3 regions of the Microbulbifer sp. MCCC 1A16149 genome follow, and region 1 is predicted to be linked to each of the others. Evidence: predicted binding sites of a transcription regulator. Region 1 holds the regulator's gene; each other region holds the start of a gene.
The links. The regulator PhoB, encoded in region 1, activates phosphate uptake and scavenging genes when phosphate is short. The targets are predictions, from matches to a motif close to TGTCATAAANNTGTAACA.
Positions count from the first base shown of each region.

Region 1 (6,873 bases):
CCGGCCGCGACCACACTGTTGTAGTTGTCATCGTTGAACGTGCTCTCATTCAGCGCACCCTCACTCTTCGCCACAATGGTGCTCACCACGGAATCACCGGTGATGTTCACCGCCGTGCGCACCATGTCCAGCAGGCGATCCACACCCATCACAATGGCAATACCCTCAAGCGGCAGGCCAACCTGCTGCAGCACCATCGCCAGCATGATCAGGCCAACTCCGGGCACACCGGCGGTGCCGATGGATGCGAGGGTGGCGGTCAGGATGACCGTCAGGTAACCCATCAGGCCGATATCGATCCCGTACAGCTGGGAAATAAATACCGTCGCCACCCCCTGCATGATCGCAGTGCCATCCATATTGATGGTTGCACCAAGAGGTACGGTAAACGAGGCCACCTTGTTATCCACACCCAGACGCTTTTCCACCGTCTGCAGGGTAACCGGGATAGTGGCCGCGGAAGATGCGGTACTGAAGGCGAACACCATCGCCGGGCGCATTTTCTTGATCAGCTTCAGCGGACTCAGGCCCGAAAGCAGCTTCAGCAGCAATGGATAGACCCCGAGCGCATGCAGCAACAGCGCCAGCAACACCACGCCGAAGTATTTCGCCAGCTGTGGAATCGCATCAAAGCCGAGCTGCGCAATCTTGGTTGCGAGCAGGGCAAACACACCGTAAGGCGCAAACACCATCAGTACCCCGACCATGCGCAGGATGACTTCGTTGAGGTCGTTGAAGAAGCCGGCGATACGCTGTCCCGGCTTGCCGCTGCGGGAAATCGCGTAACCCATCAACAGGGCAAACACGATGATCTGCAGCATATTGCCTTTGGCCATCGCATCCACCGGGTTGGTCGGGAAGATGTTGACGATCACTTCAGACAGCGACGGCGACGCCTTGGGTTCAAAGCTCGCATCTCCGGCCAGGTGTTCCATGCCGACCCCCGGCTGGATCGCCAGCGCCAGCACCAGCGCGAGGGTGATCGCTGCTGCGGTAGTCAGCAGGTACAGCAGCAGGGTCTTGCCGGCGAGTACCCCCACACGGCTGCCTTCAGACAGCGCACAGGCACCGCAGATCAGGGATACCAGTACCAGCGGCACCACCATCAACTTCAGCGAGGCGATGAAAATCCGTCCGACGATATCGAACAGGCCATTGGTCAGGTAGTTGTTGATAAAACCGGTTATCCCGGGCCCCAGCACCTGGCTGGTATTGAGAAGATTGCTTATCAGGCCAACCGCGATCCCCGCAATCATGGCCAGAACGATTTTTTTGGTAAGCCCCATGGTCCGTCCTGTTACTTCGGCGATCGCCGATTATTTATTGTCGATAAAAATTCAGCACACTCATACAAAGTGCGGCAAACAGACCGCCACTATATCGGCAGGCTGAAAGCGGAGCAAAATCTGGACCATTTCCCCAGGCCGTCGGTCGGTTACAATGGCGCTTTTGAGCTTGCGCGGAGTCAGCGTTGTTCCACTCCCCCTTTGAAGCCATCGGTGACTGGCACCCACAGCCCCTCGAGAGCCTGCACGGACACACGCCTCCGGAGCACCTGCTGCCGTGGCTGCTGCACCCCGGCTCACTCACCGCTGCGCTCAAACTGTTGAGCAACGGTGAGTTTAGCGTGCAGATCCTGAGTCAGGGCTGGCAGCAGCCACAACTGGAGGAGCGCCGCGCCCTCAACCTGCGCGAGAGGACCCGCGCTCTGGTGCGCGAAGTGCTGCTCTACGGCAGCGACGAGCAGCCCTGGGTATACGCCCGCAGTGTGCTCCCCGAACGCACCCTGGCGGGCAAATCCCGCTACCTGCGCAGCCTGGACAACCGCCCCCTGGGGGAACTTCTGTTCAGCCAACCGGATATTCGCCGCGGTCCCATCGTGCTCAATCGTCTGGCGCGCAACCCGCGCAGCCAGCAGCCCGAGCTGGACTCGCTGGAGAACACCGCCTGGGGCCGCCGCTCCACCTTCTGGCTGCACGATAAACCCCTGCTGGTTGCAGAGACTTTCCTGAGCAGTTTCAATCCCCACAAACCGCCCATGACCTGAATAACGGACGAGAAACCCATGATCAGCCAACAGATCCAGCAGCGCTGGCCCGCCGCCCTCCCGTACTGGCAGCTCGCCCGCCTGGACAGGCCCATCGGCTCCCTGCTGCTTCTGTGGCCCACCTGGTGGGCACTGTGGATTGCCGCCGCGGGCTGGCCCGGTATCCATCTGTTTGCGGTGTTCACCCTCGGGGTCATCCTGACCCGCGCGGCGGGATGTGCGGTCAACGACTTTGCAGACCGCAACATCGACGGTCATGTAAAGCGCACCAATCAGCGCCCCCTGGCCACCGGGGCTGCGACGCCCAAAGGGGCGCTGCTGCTGTTTGCCGGCCTGATGCTACTGGCCTTCCTGCTGGTACTCACTACCAACAAGCTCACCATTTTGCTGTCATTACCTGCACTCGCGCTGGCGTTCTGCTATCCATTTGCCAAGCGCTATACCCACCTGCCGCAGGTGGTGCTGGGGGCGGCGTTCAGTATGGGGATTCCGATGGCGTTTGCCGCGGCCACCAATGAGGTACCGGCGGTCGCCTGGCTGCTCTTCACCGCCAACCTGCTGTGGACCGTGGCCTACGATACGTTTTACGCCATGGTGGATCGGGACGATGACCTCAAGATCGGGGTGAAATCCACGGCGATCCTGTTCGGCGATATGGACAAGGTGATGACCGCCAGCCTGCAGGTGATGGTGGTGCTGGCGCTACTGATGCTGGGTAGCCGGGCGGAATTGGGTGCACTCTACTACTGCGGAGTGGCAGCGGCGGCGGGACTCTTCGGCTACCAGCAATGGCTGGTGCAGAATCGGGAACGGGACAACTGCTTCAAGGCATTTTTGAATAACAACTGGGTCGGCGCAGCGGTGTTTTCCGGGATTTTTCTCCATTTTCTGGTCAATTGAACCCGGTGTTTTCCTGCAGATTCGTGATCGTTGGGCACTTGTCATATATTTGTCATTAAAGTGACGTTAAATGGCCACTCTAAGGAATGTCAGTTGGATGACACACTCATCAGTTAGGGTACGGCAGGCAGATGCACAACAAAACGATTCTCATAGTCGACGACGAGGCCCCGGTACGGGACATGCTGCGAATTGCCCTGGAGATGGCGGATTACCGCTGTCTCGAGGCGGAAAATGCCCAGGCGGCACACGCGCTGGTCATCGATGAGAAGCCGGACCTGATCCTGCTCGACTGGATGCTGCCGGATGTCTCCGGGGTGGAACTGGCGCGGCGCCTGAAGCGGGATGAACTGACCTCTTCGCTGCCGATCATCATGCTGACGGCGAAGGGCGAGGAGGATCACAAGATCAAGGCGTTGGAGACGGGTGCAGATGATTACATCACCAAGCCGTTTTCTCCGCGCGAACTGGTGGCGCGCCTGAAGGCGGTATTGCGCCGGGCGGGCCCGAGTACCCCGGAGGAGCCGCTGACCGCCGGCGGTCTGGTGTTGGACCCGATCAGCCACCGCGTGACGATCAATGGCAATCCGGTGGAGATGGGGCCGACGGAGTTTCGTCTGCTGACCTTCTTCCTGTCTCACCAAGAGCGCGCCTATACCCGCACCCAGTTGCTGGACCACGTGTGGGGTGGCAATGTGTATGTGGAGGAGCGCACCGTGGATGTACACATCCGCCGCCTGCGCAAGGCGCTGACCATCGATGGCCACGAGCGCTATATCCAGACTGTACGCGGCACCGGCTACCGCTTTTCTGTACAGACCGTGGAAAGGGTGTAATCCTACCGTCCTGGAAGAATTTGGGCTTCCAATGTGAATGCCCGGTGGCGGCGGAGCACCGGGTGCGGGATTTCAGGACCGCTGTGAATACGTCCCTGTACGCTTCATCGGCAACATCCCTGTCGCCAACGATCCTGAAACCCCGCACCCGGCGCTCCGCCTTCGCTTAGAGTCCTGCGCATTACCGATTTCAGTATTGCTCCGACTCCCCACTCAAAAAGATGGCCCAACCATCATGCTCGATCGCAGTATTGGCGAGTTCTCGCGTTTTATCGTCATCGCCCTCGGCACCACCATTTTCGGTTTTTCTACCGGCCACTGGTGGCTGGCGCTCTGTGCCGGCCTCTCTGTCTACCTGTTCTGGCTACTGTGGCAGCAGAGTCAGTTCGACCGCTGGCTGTCCAACGGACGACGCGGCCCCGCGCCCACCAGTTTCGGTGTGTGGGGCGATATCTCCGACGATTTTTACCGGCTGCAACGCCGCCATCGCAAAGAAAAGCAGAAGCTGCACTCGATGCTGCGCCGGGTACAGGACAGTACCAGTGCACTGCGCGAGGGCATTGTGGCGCTCGAGGACGAGGGCAACCTGGCCTGGTGGAACCCGGCGGCGGGCGAGATGCTGCGTCTGCAGGGGGACGATGCCGGACAGCCGCTGGTCAACTTTGTCCGCGATCCGCGTTTTGTGGAGCACATGTACCAGCGCATGCTGGAGCAGAACAACAAGACCCAGGAGCCGATCACACTGCCGGCACCGGGGGATGATTCCCGAATCCTGCAAATGGAAGTCACCCGCTTCGGCCAGGACGAGGCGCTGGTGATCGTGCGCGATGTGACCCGGCTGCACAATCTCGAGCAGATGCGGCGGGATTTTGTGGCGAATGTTTCCCACGAGTTGCGCACACCGCTGACGGTGATCGCCGGTTACCTGGAGACTCTTCAGGCCAGTGGCCAGGCACCGCGCAACTGGGAGCGGCCGCTGGGGCAGATGAGTGAACAGACGGTGCGCATGACCAGTCTGGTGAACGATCTGTTGCTGCTGGCGCGGCTGGAGACTTCGGAGCGCGACAGCGGTCGCGACCGGGTGTCGCCGCGGGAGCTGATGGAGCGGGTGGCAAGTGAGGCGCGCTCGCTGAGTGGTGAGCGCCATGAAATTTCGGTGCACTGCGACGAGGACTGCACGATTACCGGCGACGCCGGCGAGCTGCACAGTGCCTTTGCCAATCTGGCATTCAACGCGGTGAAGTACAGCCCCGATGGCGGGCCTATCGAGCTGCGCTGGAAAGTGGATTCCGCGGGCGGTCATTTTTCGGTGAAGGATTCCGGTATCGGGATAGACCCGTTGCATATCCCGCGCCTAACCGAGCGCTTCTACCGGGTAGATGCCGGCCGCTCCCGCGAGAGCGGTGGCACCGGGCTAGGGCTCGCCATCGTCAAGCACGTGCTGCTGCGCCACAGCGCGAATATGAGCGTAACCAGTGTGCCCGGTCGCGGCAGCACCTTTACCCTGAATTTTCCCAAGCAGAAGCTGACCCTCGCCAGCTCCGCCTGAGCGCGCACGGATAAAGTACTTCGAATAAAAAATAGCGGGCGGGGAAACGCGGAGAAAACCGCCGAAAGCGTTACTCCAGCTCTTGCAGGGGGCGCTCCTCGCCACCCACGCGGTAATGCACCACATCTTCCTTGGCCACGGGCGCAGCGCTTCTCTGCACGGTGATATGCACCAGCTTGCGCGCGCTGTCGCGGATCAACAGGTGCTCGCGACCTTCGTCATCCACCGGCAGGTTGCGCTCGCCGATCAGCCCATCGCGCAGGGCGCGCAGCTGGGGCACATCGCGATAGCGGTCCAGATCCTTGGACAGTTTGCGCTTCATACGCTCGGACTCGTGCAGCGCGGCAGCGGCCTCACGGTATTTGCCAAAGAAAAAAACCGCGGCAATAGCAGCAATAATGGCGAGGGTAGTTTCAAACCACGGGGGCATAGTGCACTCCTGTCATCGGGTTAACGTCGCCACACCAACAACTGGTTGTTGGCGGGCAGGTAATTGATTTCGGTCCGGCGTAGGCCCTGGGATTCAGCCAGTTGATCCAGCCACTCCAGGTCGCGGATACCACGTGCGGGATCCTCTTCTTTCAGCCACTCATCAAAGCCCGCATTGCCCGGGCCGATATAGGCACCGTCGATCTTCACCGGGCCGTAGGCGATAAACTGGCCATCGGCAGTGAGCACCTCCGGCAAACGCTGGAACAGCGTTTCCACCGCCTCTGCAGGCATGATATGCAGGGTATTCGCAGTGAATACGGTATCAACCGAGATCGTCGGCCAGGAACCGGTAACATCCAGCTCCAGTGGCGCCGGCAGGTTGTCCGCGGGGGCATGTGCCAGCCAGCGCTGCACCTCGTGCAGGTTTACCCGGCGCTCCGAGGTCTGCCACAGCACCTGCGGCAGGCGCGGGGCAAAATACACCGCGTGCTGGCCGGTACCACTGCCGACTTCCAGCACACGGCGGCGGTTGGCCAGCAGTCTCGTCAGATGTTCCAGGATGGGTTCCCGGTTGCGCCCGGTAGAGGGGGCGTTGGGCAGTGCCTGATCGGTCACGGACGATCAGGCCGGCTGTTCGTCGCGCAGGAATACCCAGTCGCGATCGCTGGAGTGCTCGGCGCTGAAGTAGTAGCCCGCACTGTCGAAGTCTTTCAGCTGCTCTGCTTTCTTGACGCGGTTGTCGATGGCCCAGCGGCTCATCATGCCGCGGGCCTTTTTGGCGAAGAAGCTGATCATTTTGTACTGGCCGTTTTTCCAGTCCTTGAAGTGGGGAGTGATGATCTCCGCATCCAGGTTCTTTGGCTGTACCGACTTGAAGTACTCGTTGGAGGCCAGGTTCACCAGCTCGCGGCTTTTGAGCGCCTGCAGCTGCTGGTTGAGGGCGTCGGTGATCTTGCCGTCCCAGAACTCGTACAGGTTCTTGCCGCGCGCATTGGCGAACCTGGTGCCCATTTCCAGGCGGTAGGGCTGCATCAGATCCAGCGGGCGCAGCAGGCCGTAGAGACCGGACAGCATGCGCAGGTGCTTCTGCGCAAATGCGAAATCCCGCT
Region 1 is NZ_CP185959.1:4,090,625-4,097,497, forward strand. It holds gene ACONT6_RS16925 (dicarboxylate/amino acid:cation symporter) at 1-1,286, opposite strand, end outside; gene ACONT6_RS16930 (chorismate--pyruvate lyase family protein) at 1,472-2,047, shown strand; gene ubiA (4-hydroxybenzoate octaprenyltransferase) at 2,066-2,947, shown strand; gene phoB (phosphate regulon transcriptional regulator PhoB) at 3,079-3,783, shown strand; gene phoR (phosphate regulon sensor histidine kinase PhoR) at 4,019-5,332, shown strand; gene ACONT6_RS16950 (hypothetical protein) at 5,403-5,762, opposite strand; gene ACONT6_RS16955 (DUF938 domain-containing protein) at 5,783-6,379, opposite strand; gene yaaA (peroxide stress protein YaaA) at 6,386-6,873, opposite strand, start outside.

Region 2 (6,873 bases), 740 kb from region 1:
TTGCTGGGTCTGGTAATAGGCCAGGGTCGCAATCACCTTGCCATCCAGGAACTGTCCCTTCACACCCACTTCGTCGTTCACACCTTCGGTGGGATCGATAAAGGTCAGGTCTTCCGCGATATCGTCCTGGGCGCGGAACGTCTCGGTGTGGCTCGCGTACAGGGAGTAGCTGTCGTCAATCCGGTACACCACGCCGGCGTAGGGCAGCACTTTGCCATCCACCTCGGTCAGCTTGCTGGTGCCGTAACCCACGCCCTCGGCTTCCCAGTTCACCACGCGTGCGCCCCCCACCAGACTCAGGTTGTCGGTAACGCGGAAGCGGGTCGCGGCAAATACGGCGCTCTGCTCGTAGTCGAAGTCGCTACCGGTGAGGCCGTCGGTATACACCGGGCGCACCGGGGTCTCGCCGTTCCACTCGGTGAAGTCACCGATCCACGGGAAACCATTGGTGTAGTCGTACAGGGAAACTTCGGTGGTGGAGCCTTCCGACCAGTTGTAACCAAACAGCAGGTCGTGCTCGCGGCCGAGCAGGTTGTAGGTGCCGGAAGTGCGCAGGTCGAATACTTGCCGATCCTCGTCCAGGGTGTACTTGCTGGCGTAGCCGATCAGGCCTTCGTTGGTTTCGCGATCCGGCAGGCTGTACATGTACAGCAGGTCGCTGTCGCCTTCGATATCCGCGGTGCTGTAGTAGCCCTTCACTTCCCAGCCGTTGGCAAGCTCATGCTTCAGCTCGGCGAAAACTTCTTTCTCGATGTTGTCCCAGTAGGCCCACTTGGCCGAGGTGCTCGCGGACACATCGTAGTCAGTGGCAGTACCGTCGGAGTACACCAGCGGCAACGCGCCCCACATGGGACTGTCGGCGAGGCTGCTCTGGTAGCTGGCGCCGAGCGTTAGCAGGGTCGACTCACCCAGATCTTTTTCCAGGGCGCCGTAGGCTACGGATTTGTCGGTGGCGTAGTAATCCAGGTAGGAATCAGCGTCTTCCTTGGTCATTACCAGGCGGCCGCGCAGGCCGTCGGTCAGGGTGCCGGAGACATCGCTCTCCAGACGCAGACTACTCCAGGAGCCGGCGATGGCACTGAACGACATCTGCAGATCGTCGGTGGGACGCTTGCGCACCATATTCACGGTGGCAGACGGGTTACCGGCGCCACTCATCAGGCCATTGGCCCCGCGCACTACCTGGATGCTCTCGTAGATGGAAGTATCGGTCTGGCCGTTGCGGTTGCCGTAGGTAGCCGGCAGGCCCACACCGTCAACCTGGAAGTTGGTGACATCGAAGCCGCGCGAGGAATAGTAGGTACGGTCAGTTTCGACGCTCTCAACCTGAATGCCCGGCACTGCCAGCAGCGCGTCGTTCAGGTTGTACATATTGAAGTCATCCAGCTGGGTGCTGCCGATAGCGGACACGGACTGTGGCGTATCCATGATCGACAGCCCCAGACCGGTAGCGGTGTCTGCCCCGTCTATCAGGTAGGACTCCGCCTGTTCCCCCACGACTTCTACGTTTTCCACTACATTAGATTTGTCGTCGGCGCTGGCGCTGCCCGCCGCGATAAGAGCAGTTGCCAGCAGAGTACGCGCAAACATGTGCTGTTCTGATTGCATCTTTGTATATCCCCAGAAGATGACCCCATGAATTTGGAACGGGATTCTAGAGAAGCATCTACGCAAATGCAACTTATTATCATTTAGCTTTAGTTAAGCATGTGGGAACTCTGCCGGCAGCCCCGCTGACATCGGAATCAACAGCTAGACTTTTACCTGTAACGATTAAATTTCCACCAACCTACTGGAGATACATCAATGGCAATACCCTCTCACGCACTGGAAGCCGATTTCCCCAAATTCGCCCAGACCATTCGGCACCTGCGCGAGGACGACCTCGAGTTCCGTTCCACCAGCGACAATTACCACAAGCTGGATAAGGAAATACGAGGGCTCGAAGAACGAGGGGTAGCCACCGATGACAATCACTTCAATCAGTTAAAGATACGCCGGGCACACATGAAGGACCGGCTGTACCAGCAGATCGTTCGGGAAAACGGCTCGGCCTGAACAAGCCGACTGCGCCTGGGACAATGCGCGTCGATCCCTAGCGCGTACTGGGTAACCTCGCGCAAGGTTCTACGCGCAAGGTTCTAGCGGGCGCGCAATTCATAAATCTGCCACGGGATACGTCTAAGCTGCTCCTTATTTGAGGCGGCAAAGTGACTCCCGAGCGCAAGAGCCTGAACTGGATACTGCTGCACAGCGCTGCGATGCTCGCAGTGCTGTGCAGCCTGTTCACTGGACTGCGTATCGCCACCCTGCAGCGTCCGCTGGTCGCCGAGTTCGAAGAACTGCTGCCACAGGGCGCAGTACATCAGCTGCATTTTTTTAGCGCCCTCACCATTTCCCTCTGCGTCCTGCTGTATCTGATTTTCCGCTTCAGAAATACCAGCCAAAAGAAGCGTCCACTCTGGTGCGGATGGCACAGAGCCATTATTCGTGCCGGTTACCCGGTATTGGCAGGCTCGCTTGCCAGCGGCTGGCTGATGTTTTTTAACGCTGGCAGCACCACCCGCGATATCCACTTTTTCTGCGCCCTAGGTATGGGCCTATACCTGCTGGGACACGGGGGACTCTACCTGATTCGCTGGGGGCGTTCGGCGCTTTTCCACATTGTGCTTCCCGCGCGAGTGCGCCTGGGCATCGGTGCTCTTGCTGCACTCCCCTTGCTCGCAATCACGTGGCAGCTGGCCAGCCAGCAAAGTCATTACCCGCTCGAAGTAGCAAGCATCCCCCCGAGTGACCATATCCATATCGACGGCAACGCCGATGAGCCCCAGTGGCAAGCCGCCCGCTCTATTACAGTGAATACCGATGGCGGTGCCAACTTTGATAACGGCGCTACCGACGTGACCCTGCGTGCACTGAGCAATGGTACGGAGTTTTTCCTGCTGGCCCGCTGGCGCGACCGGGATAAAAGCCTGGCGCACCTGCCCCTGTTGAAAACCGACAACGGCTGGCAGGTGCAGCAGGATGGATTCCATCAGTTCAATGAAGTGCGCCATTACGAGGACAAGTTCGCGGTACTGCTCTCTCCCAACTGCGCGTTTGGCGCCGCGGGCACCGCACATCTGGGCCGCAAGCCATTGCCGGATAAACCGGCCAACTGGCACGGAAAGGGCTACCACTACAGCAGCGATGGCCAGCTGCACGACCTGTGGCACTGGAAAGCCGTGCGCACCAACGATATGTATCTGGCCGACGACAATTTTATCGGCCCGGCAGACCACCCCCGCGCCGGCGAGCGCCGCTATACCGCGGGTTACCAGCAGGATGGCAAGGAGTCCGGCGCCTATGTGATGAACTGGCAGTGGTACCGGCGCGACAGCATTACCCCCAAGCGGCTGCCGCAAAGCCCGGAGCAGTTGGCTGCGCTGTCCAATGCCGGGCACAACCCGTGGGTTATTCCCTGGTTCGATTATCAGCCGTATACCGAAGCGGCCGATGCCGGAATTCCCACGGGCAGCGTCATGCCCTCGGTGCTGTACAACTCCAACCGGTTTGAAGGCGACCGCGCCGACGTGCGCGCGCGGGCGCGCTGGCATGGGGGATACTGGACACTGGAAATGGCGCGCAGCCTGGTAACCGGCTCATCGCTGGATGTCCCTATCGGCGACGGTATCTGCCTGTGGGTTTCCGCCTTTGACCGCGCGCAGATTGCCCACACCCGGCACACCCGTGCCATTCGCCTGGCGTTCGCCCAATGAACCGCTGGCAACGCACCTTCGTCGTTACTGGTCTGCCGCTGGTTTTGTGTCTGGCTGTATTCCTCAAGCAACCGGCCGCCCCGAAACCCCAGCCGTATCACCTGGTAAAAATAAATAACCGCGGCGAAGCGCTTGCTCCCTGGTCCGGCCCCTGGTCCTGTGTATGTGACACAAACACCGGCCTGTTGTGGGAGGTCAAAACCGACGATGAAAGTATTCACGACGGTCTCTGGACCTACTCCTGGTACCGGGAAGCGGAAACAGGATTCACGGCCGCTGCCGCAATACAGGACGCAATGCCGCTACCGGCGGCAGGCTCCCCGAACCTTGGCGACTGCTACTTTGAACCGGACCGCTGCGATACCGCCGACCTGATCCGTCGCATCCGCGTGCAGCAGCTATGTGGAGAAAATAGCTGGCGACTGCCAAGCGCAACCGAACTGCGCACTCTGGTATATGCAGACAGCAAAGCGGGTCAGCCGGCCATCAATACCGCGTTTTTCCCGAGGACCAAGCGCGGGGATTACTGGACCGCGGACTCCGGAAAGCTTTTGCAGGGTGTTTACCAGTATTTGGGAAGCGGCGCCGAAGCGGTCAGTTTTGTGGAAGGGCAACAGGTCACACTTCCGCACCGCAATGCGGCATTTGTGCGCCTGGTGGCTAGGAATTCAAAAAGCTGTCACTAAGCGCTCGCACACTCTTCCGTGCAGTACATTTTCCAAACCAATTCGCCCCACAATAATCCTTAAACAGGACAGTTTTCCCATGAACAACTTTCTGGGTAGTAATCTATGGGCCAGGATCGCACGCAGTACCGCCTGTGCTGCGGTGCTCGCAGGGCTATCTGTCGCAGACGCCAATGCGGCCACCAAGCATCACCGGCTGGTATGGGATAGCGATGGTCGCGACAGCGCCGTAATCGGCTTTTCTCCCGACGGCAGCAGCAATAATCCTTACGTAAGCTATGGCTACACCACCGATGAGAGCGGCTGGTCCACAGCCGGTGTCGATGCCACCCGTACCTTTGACGGCAGTGTGGTCAGCCATTTCGTGCGTCTGCAAAACCTCACAGCGGACGCAGAAATTTTCTATCGCGTGTGTGACCAGGATGGCTGTGGCGATCGTTTCTGGTTCCGCACTGCGCCACAAAACAATGACCCGTTTGTGGTCGTCGCCGGAGGGGATACCCGCACCGGCCATACCACGCGCCGCCAGGGCAACCAGTTGCTGGCAAAAATCCGCCCACTGGCGGTGATGCACGGCGGCGACTTTACCGATGCCAACAGCGCATCGCAGATGCGCGCGTTTCTCGATGACTGGGAGCTGACCTACTCCAGCGACCAGATCGATGGCTACAACTACCAGCGCATTTACCCGCTGATTCCCACCCACGGCAATCACGAAGACAACAACTACTTCACCCTGTGCCAGGTGTTCGGTGTGGATTTCGACGGCGACGGCAACTGCAATCCGGATGACACCTACGGTGCCGTGCAGGTATCCCCGCTGCTGCGTGTTTACACCCTCAACAGCCAGTTCAAAAACAGCGGCTGGTCTTCCTATGCCAGCGCCATGAACAGCTGGCTGCAGAGCGACCTGGTTGCCTATGGCAGCAGCGCCCAGTGGCGTTTTGCCCAGTATCACAAGCCCATGTTTCCGCACTACTCCGGTAAATCGGAAAACACCATTCTGCACAGCTGGTGGGCGCAGGACTTTTACGACAATGCGATCAACCTGGTGGTGGAGTCGGACACCCACATGACCAAACTCACCGAAGCATTGATCCCGGATGGCAACGGCTTTGCAGCGACCGGCAACGGCGGCACCGTGTACGTGGGCGAAGGTAGCTGGGGAGCGCCGGCGCGCTCCGCCAACGATCCCAAATCCTGGACTATTGATCTCGCCAGTATCCAGCAGTTCAAGGTAATTCAGGTGAGCGGTGAGGAAGTGGTCGTGCGCACCGCGCAGTTCAACACCTCCGCCAGCACCCTGAGCCGCGCCGAGCGCGCTGCCGATTCGCTGGTACTGCCCGGCAACATCAACTGGTGGAGTGCAAACCAGGTGGGCGAATCGATGAGCCTGACTCGCAACGCCAGTAACCGCAGCGTGATCGGGACCAATCCAGGCAGTAGCTCCAGCAGCTCATCCGGTGGTTCCTCCGGTAGCGGCTCAGGTGGGCAAGCCACAGCACTGACCGCTAGCGACGATGTATTTGTCACCGCCAACTACACTTCGACCAACTACGACGGCAGCAATGAAGGCCTGCTGGCCGATGCCAGCGATTCCGCCTACGGCCAGATGATGACCCTGGTGAAATTTGACCTGGACGATATCGCCAGCTGCAGCAGCTTCAGCAATGTCACCCTGGAATTGAATGTCACAAACTACTCCAACAGCAGCTTCGGCGTTTACCTGGCGGCCAGTGACTGGCAGGAAGAGTCCGCGACTTGGGGCAATATTGGTGGCAGCGGCATGCTCGGCAGCCAGGTCGCCAGCTTTACCCCATCCACCACCGAACTGCGTCAGGTTGCGCTCGCAGGCAATGTCATTGAGAGCTGGCTGGGCGGTGGCAACCACGGACTGGTGATCGCCTCACTCGGTGGTAGTGACGGTGTGGATATGACCTCCAAAGAAACCGGTACCGCGCCGGTACTGACCGTCGACGCCGATTGCGGCGGCAGTTCGTCGAGTAGCTCCTCCAGTAGTTCCTCGGGCAGTTCCTCAAGCTCGGGCAGCTCTTCCGGTTCCGGCAGCAGCCAGCAATTTGTGCAGGCTGCATCGGACGACGTATTCGTCGGCTCGGCACAGGGCGCGAGCAACTTTGATGGCAGCAGCGATGGACTGCTGGCCGATGGCAGTGATCGCCAGTACGGGGAGCTCTACACCCTGGTCAAATTTGATCTGACAGGCATAGAGAACTGCTCCAGATTTACCCAGGCCCAACTGGAACTGAACGTAACCGATCGCTCCGGGAATACCTACGGTATTTACCGGGCCACCGCAGACTGGCAGGAAGAGTCCGCAACCTGGAACAGCGTCGGTGGCAGTGTGGTGCTCGGATCACAACTGGCCAGCTTTGTGCCCTCCGTCACTGGCAGTCACCAGATTGACCTGC
Region 2 is NZ_CP185959.1:3,351,820-3,358,692, forward strand. It holds gene ACONT6_RS14075 (TonB-dependent siderophore receptor) at 1-1,608, opposite strand, end outside; gene ACONT6_RS14080 (YdcH family protein) at 1,807-2,058, shown strand; gene ACONT6_RS14085 (ethylbenzene dehydrogenase-related protein) at 2,211-3,758, shown strand; gene ACONT6_RS14090 (DUF1566 domain-containing protein) at 3,755-4,444, shown strand; gene ACONT6_RS14095 (DNRLRE domain-containing protein) at 4,524-6,873, shown strand, end outside.
Region 2: ACONT6_RS14085 (ethylbenzene dehydrogenase-related protein) is a predicted target of PhoB. The motif match lies at 2,156-2,173, and genes of this name have one in related genera.

Region 3 (6,873 bases), 960 kb from region 1:
ATCCCCATCGTCCTCGACCGCCAGCCCCAGCTTGGCCCGCATCAACCCCGCGTAGTAGTCGATCAACAACGGCTGGAATTTCCCCAGGCAATCCTTCAGCGTTTCCGTATCCAGCAGCGAGGAAAAGGCGTGTGCCAGCGCATTCAGATTCCACAAAACCACCCCCGGCTGTGCATCAAAGGCATAGCGGCCGGTGTGGTCCGAATGGTTGCAGATAAAGCCCGGCTCGTAATCATCGAGGAAACCGTAAGGACCGAAGTCGAACGTATCGCCGATGATCGACATATTGTCCGTATTCAACACCCCGTGGGCGAACCCCACAGACTGCCAGCCCGCCGCCAGCTCCGCACTGCGTGCTACGGTATACCGCAACAGGGCTTCAGCCTGGACCTCCGTCGCCTGGTCGCATACCTCCGGCAAAAACTGCTCACACACAAAAGCGACCAGTTTTTTCTGGGCCTCCAGCTGACGGGTATAAAACAGGTATTCAAAATGTCCGAAGCGCACATGACTGCGCGCCACGCGAATCAGCGCCGCACCGGTTTCCATTTTTTCCCGCGCAACCGGCTCGTCACTACCCGCAATCGATAGTGCGCGGGTACTGCGGATACCCAGTGCAGTCAGTGCCTCCCCGGCCAGATATTCGCGAATGGTCGAGCGCAACACTGCGCGGCCGTCGCCAAAGCGGGAGTAGGGGGTTTTACCCGCGCCTTTCAGGTGCAGTTCCCAGCGTTGGCCATCGTGCTCAACTTCCCCGAGCAACAACGCACGGCCGTCTCCCAGGTCCGGGTTGTAACCGCCGAACTGGTGTCCGGTGTATTTCATCGCGAAAGGTTTGCTGCCGGGAAACAGTTGGCCACCAGTGGTGAGCAGGGCCCACTCCGGGTGCTCCGCTTCGCCGGGATCTATACCCAGCAGAGCCATCACCGATTTATTCACATGAATGGTGTGCGGATTCTGCAGCGGCGTGGGCGCGGTGGGGGTGCCGAACACCGGGCCCAGGTCGGCGAAGTGATGCTGCAGGTGCAATTTGCTGAGGGACGTTGCGCCGGTGGCGGGTTTACTCACGGGGTGCCTAGATCTGTTGTACGGTCAGTTTGATGTTTTTGTCTTCCCAGCATTCCACTTCCAGTTCCAGCAGGTCCTCGATGGCCGGGTGCTGGTACATCCAGTCTTCTGGGACCAACAGGCGGTAGCCGGGGCCATCCACCGACAGGTTCAGGCCGTCGATACTGCGGTCTACATGATCCCGGTGCACGATGCAGGCAAGACGCAGGCACAGTAGCAGTTCGCTACCGGGGTGGAAACCGTAGTGCTCCTTGATTGCCTTTATATCCCCGCGCTGATTGCGCACCAGATAGGCCAGGTTTTCCTGTTCGCTTTTGCTGAACCCCGCCATATCCGCGTGCTCGATCATATAGGCCCCCAGTTTGCGAAAGCTACTGTGGGAAAGAGCCAGGCCGATCTCGTGCAGGTCTGCCGCCCAGTGCAGCAGGCGGCGCTGGGCAACCTGTGAATAAGGGTTCAACTGGCCGAGAAATTGCAGCGCGGTATTGGCGACCCGCCTCGCCTGCTCGGGATCGATTTCTCCGTGCTCCATCAGGGTCGCCACGGTATCGGCGCGGCGGTCGCCACCGGCGGCGCGGCCGGCGAGGTCGTGCACGATGCCTTCGCGAATGGCATAGGGAGAGATATGCATCTGTTGGATATCCAGCTCGCGGAAAATACCGTGCAGGATGGCGAGGCCGGCGGCGAACACCGGGCGCCGTTGCGGGTCGAGATGGGGCAGGTCGATGGCGTCGACGGTCTTGCAGTTGGCCACCTTGTCCGCGAGCTTTTCCAGATCGTCGCGCAGGATCGGCAGCAGCTCGCCGTCGTTCAGTACCCGCGATACGGATTTGACGGTACCGGATGCCCCCATCACCAGCGCATCGTCCGCCATATGCTGGAGTTCCTGTAACTCCGCCTGGGCGGCGCGACGGGCGCGCACAAAATTGTTGCGCTTGCCCGCATCGATTTTTCCGCTGTCAAAAAAGCGGCGGTTGAAGGCGACACAGCCCATACTGACACTTTGCAGCAACTTGGGGGTTTCCACGCCGCGTACCAGTTCCGTGGAGCCGCCGCCGATATCGATGACACAGCGCAGGCTCGGTGTTCCCTCTGCCGCGGCCATCACGCCGGAATAGATCAGGCGCGCTTCCTCGATGCCGGAAATGATTTCAATGGGAGCGCCGAGAATGGATTCCGCTGCCTCCAGGAATCCATCTGCACGGGTACTGGCGGCGCGCAGGGTATTGGTACCCACCACCCGCACATTGTCCAACGGCAGCTCCTGGATCACCGGTGCGAACCGACGCAGGGCCTCCAGTGCGCGCTCGGCGACGTCCGGTGCCAGATTCCGCTCGCTGTCGAGCCCCTCGGCCAGACGCACCATGGCGCGGTCGGTATGCAGGCGCACCATCCGCTGATCGCGAAATTCAGCCAGCAGCAGGTGGAAACTGTTGGAGCCAAGGTCGAGGGCGGCGTAGCGTTCATGGCTGGTATCAGCGGCGTTATCGGCTGTCATCTTAATCGTTGTCAAATTCCCGTAACAAAAATGTAGCAAACTGTGTAGTCATCACCTATGGCTTTTGAGAGCGCTTATCAGCTTGAAACCGAATAATTTTGCTCTGCCAACAGGCCTGTTCCGTTCGGAACAGAATCGTACGGAGCCGCTTTCCATGGAGAATGCTGTAGAGAGTATGGCAAAAGACATTCCCCTGTATCCCAAGGAGCTGAGCTGGCTTTCCTTCAACGCCCGCGTACTGCAGGAAGTGGAAGACGAGAGCGTGCCCATTATTGAACGGGTGCGCTTTCTTGGCATCTTCTCCAACAATCTGGATGAATTCTACCGGGTACGGGTGGCGGATGTACGGCGGCTGGCCACTTTTGCCAAGGGGAGCAAGAAAAAGGAGCACTTTTCCGATCTGCTTGGCCAAATCAATGAAAAGGTACTGCGCTTGCAGGCGCGCTTTGGCCACGCTTATACCAAGGTGCTTAAGGACCTTGGGCAGAACAATATCCACGTCATCAACGAGCGTCAGCTCACCGACAATCAGCGCGCCTACGTGGAGGAGTATTTCCACGGCGAGGTATTGCCGGAGCTGGAGCCGTTTTTCATCGATGACCGGGATACCATGCCGCTGCTCAATGAAGCGAGTATTTACTTCGGCATCTATCTGGAGCTTGAGGACGGGGGACTGCGCTTCGCCGGGCTGGAATTGCCCACGGATATCCTGCCGCGCTTTGTCGCCATTCCTCACCGGGAAAAGCGACACGAGAAGGTCTATATCGTACTCGACAATGTGATCCGCGCCTGTCTGGTGGATGTGTTCCGCAATGTGCTACCCATCGAAAACGCCGCCGCCTACACCTTCAAGATCAGTCGCGATGCAGAACTGGAACTGGGGGAGCACGTTACCCAGAATATTGTCGACCGGGTGGCAAAGTCCCTGAAGAAACGCAAGCAGGCCGAGCCGGTGCGGCTGGTCTATGACTCCACCATGCCGGAAGCGCTACTGCAGCTGATCAAAAAGAAGCTGAAGATGGGGCGCTATGACAGTTACACACCCGGCGGCCGCTATCACAACTCCAAGGACTTCATGAGCTTTCCCGCGGATAGCAAGCGGCACACCTATCGCAAGATCGATCCTCTACCCACCCTGCCGGACAGCGCCAATATTTTCGACTGGCTGCGGGAGGGCGACCGCCTGTGTTATTACCCGTATCACGACTTCCGGGTGATCACCAAACTGCTCGCCTCGGCGGCGATCGATCCCAAGGTGCGTGAGATACGCATCAACCTGTACCGGGTGGCGCAGAACTCGCGGGTGGTGGCGGCGCTGATCAATGCGGTCCGCAACCAGAAGCAGGTGACTGCGGTGGTGGAATTGCAGGCGCGCTTCGACGAACAGGCCAATATCCACTGGTCCAACGAACTGAGCGATGCCGGGGTCAATGTCATCTATGGGGTGCCCGGGCTGAAGGTCCACTGCAAGCTGATTTCCATCGCGCGCGAGGAAAACGGGCGCGACCGCTACTACAGCCACCTGGGTACCGGTAATTTCAACGAGAGTACTGCGCGCTTTTACTGTGATTTCAGCCTGCTCTCCAGTGATGCAAAACTGGGAGAGGACGCGTACCGGGTTTTTGATTTTATCCAGCAGCCACACCTGCAACCGGACTATCACCATATCTGGATGTCGCCCTACACCAACCGCCCGAACCTGCTGGCGTGTATCGACCGGGAGATTATTGCGGCAACCGCGGGGAAACCGGCGGAGATTTTCATCAAGTGCAACAACCTGGTGGATTCGGAAATTATCCAGCACCTGTACCGCGCCGGTGCCGCCGGGGTTCAGGTGCGGATTATCGTGCGCAGTATGTGTGCGCTGTTGTGCCAGACCAAAGGGCTCTCCGACAATTTCAAGGTCATCAGCCTGGTGGATAAGTATCTGGAGCATGCGCGGGTATACGCGTTCCACAATGGTGGCGACGAACAGGTCTATCTGTCATCCGCGGATTTGATGACCCGCAATCTGGACCACCGGGTGGAAGTCACCTTTCCGCTGTTGCGGGCCGAGCACCGGGAGACCGTAATGGAAATTCTGGAACTGCAGTGGCAGGACAATCAGAAAGCGCGAGTGCTGGATGCGGACCAGAGCAACGGGCGTATCGCCAACCGCAACAGCAAGCGCGATGTGCGCTCGCAGGATGCGATCTACCGATTTCTGAAAAAACGGGAATTGTGACAGGCGGAGCGCTGCTGTCGCTCAGTTTTTACTGAACCCCACCAGCTTGCCGTTATCGAAGGAGAAGCGATAACGCTGCCCCACCTTCAGGTCGTTCTTGCAGCGGGACTCGATGGTGATGCGGGGGAACTGCGGGGTCACCACCCAGGTACTGAAATCACCCTCAGGCCCCCGCTTGATTAGCCAGTAGTAATCCCCGTGCTCACATCTGCCTTTTTCCAGGCAGTTGTCGTATCCCCACACATAGGCGCGCACGTCGTACTTGGCGGGCAGGTTGGGGGCGGGCTGAAATGGATGGCGCGGGTCGTCGGTGAAATTGTAGAGATCGTCGAAGGACAGGATTTTGTAGCCCTTGGCGCGGGTCTCGCAGCTGGCAGCGTGGATGCTCACGCCCGCGGCCGCCTTTGGCGCCCCGGCTTTGGGGTCGGGTTCCATTTCACTGGGCAGGTAGCCACAGCCGGTCATTGCCAGGCTACACATTGCCACGCCGACGCACAGGGCATCACAGCCGAAATACCGCACTTCTACCTCCATCGGTACCAAACCGCTTTCCTAACTATAGCCGCTGATTTTCCGGCGTCAGCCAATGCGCAGTTCATTGGCGGTTTTGCCGCTCCAGTTTTTTACTGCGCGGCGCAGGCTGGACGCGCAGGAGAAACCCGTATAGTCCGCAATCTCTTCCACCGCAAGGCAGGATTGACGCAGATGGTGCACGGCGATTTCCATACGGATCTCGTGCAGTAGTTTGCGAAATGTCTCGCCCTCTGCAGACAGCCGCCGTGAGAGGTTGCGCGGTGCAATCTGCAGCTGCTCTGCTACCTGGTTCAGCTCGAGTTCCGGGGTAAAGTGCGAACGCATGTGCCAGCGCACGCGCTCGGCGAAACTGAAGCGTTCGGCGAAACATTCCAGCTCTTGCTCACACTCCCGCTGCAAGCGCTCATATGTGCGCAGTCGCAATGGGCGAAAGCGTTTGAACACCAGCTCGATGCTGCCGGAAATACTCGATCCCGTGTGCCCAAATTCCAGGGACTGGCAGGGCAGCTGGTCGTAGTAGCCGTAGCTGGATGGCTGCGGCAGATCCAGGCGTACCTGGATGTCGGGATCGGCGACCGATTTGTTGCCACAGCTATCCCAGATGCGCAGGGTAGTGACCAGGCGGAACTGTCGCAGAAAATCTTTCAGCACCGGGTCCGCGTCCTGGGAAGTGGCGTAATTGATCGGTTCCACTACCCGATTGCCCTTGTCCAGGTAAGAATTTGAACGACCGGCATGTAGTGCGTAAAACGGCTGCACGGTAACCATATAGCGGCGGAAGGATTCTGCGACCTCCTTCAGGCTCGGGCTGCATCCCAGCATAAAGCCCATTGGGCCCCAGAAACTCCAGTCAAATTCGAGCCCGACAATCAGCCCCAACTGCGGGTGTCGGCACTGGTGCACACCGTTTGCGAGCAGGGCGCGCCACTGGTGGTAACTGATACGGGCTTCCTGCATCTGGAACATGGCGGAGGAAATACCCGTGCCGGCTAACAGAGCAGACTGGTCGGCACCGAGTGCCGTGAATGCCTCGATAAACCCGAGCGGATGCCGGTGCAGGGGAATCAGGCGTGCATTGAAATCCATAACTGATCCAGAATTTTTATTATTTTTCTGGGGAATATCCCGGCATTAACCGCAGTGATGTTTGCACCACGGATAATCGTTCCGGTCAGTTTTACTGAATCGCGCAGCGGCGGGCAAGGGCCGCTACGGCCTCATTGTGAACTGCGTTTGATCGGAAGCCGACGAAAGCGCACTTTGCGGCGATAGGGGAAGGTGCTGTCCACCCGCCCGGCGCGTATACGTTTTTGCAGGCGCTGCCAGTAGTGATAGTCGTAAAGATCGCTGTGTTCGTTTTCAAACGCCTGGCGCGCTACCGGGTTGCCGGAGAAGAACAGGCGAAATTCCTCGGGGAATACATCCGCTTCCGCCACCGTATACCAGGGGCGGTCTGCCATTTCCTGTTCGCTGGTCTGCGGTTCCGGGATCTTGCGGAAATTGCACTCGGTCAGCGGGCAGAGTTCGTCGTAATCGTAAAACACCACCC
Region 3 is NZ_CP185959.1:527,957-534,829, forward strand. It holds gene ACONT6_RS02180 (protein adenylyltransferase SelO) at 1-1,068, opposite strand, end outside; gene ACONT6_RS02185 (Ppx/GppA phosphatase family protein) at 1,076-2,566, opposite strand; gene ppk1 (polyphosphate kinase 1) at 2,721-4,790, shown strand; gene ACONT6_RS02195 (hypothetical protein) at 4,812-5,333, opposite strand; gene ACONT6_RS02200 (AraC family transcriptional regulator ligand-binding domain-containing protein) at 5,370-6,410, opposite strand; gene aceK (bifunctional isocitrate dehydrogenase kinase/phosphatase) at 6,542-6,873, opposite strand, start outside.
Region 3: ppk1 (polyphosphate kinase 1) is a predicted target of PhoB. The motif match lies at 2,576-2,593, and genes of this name have one in related genera.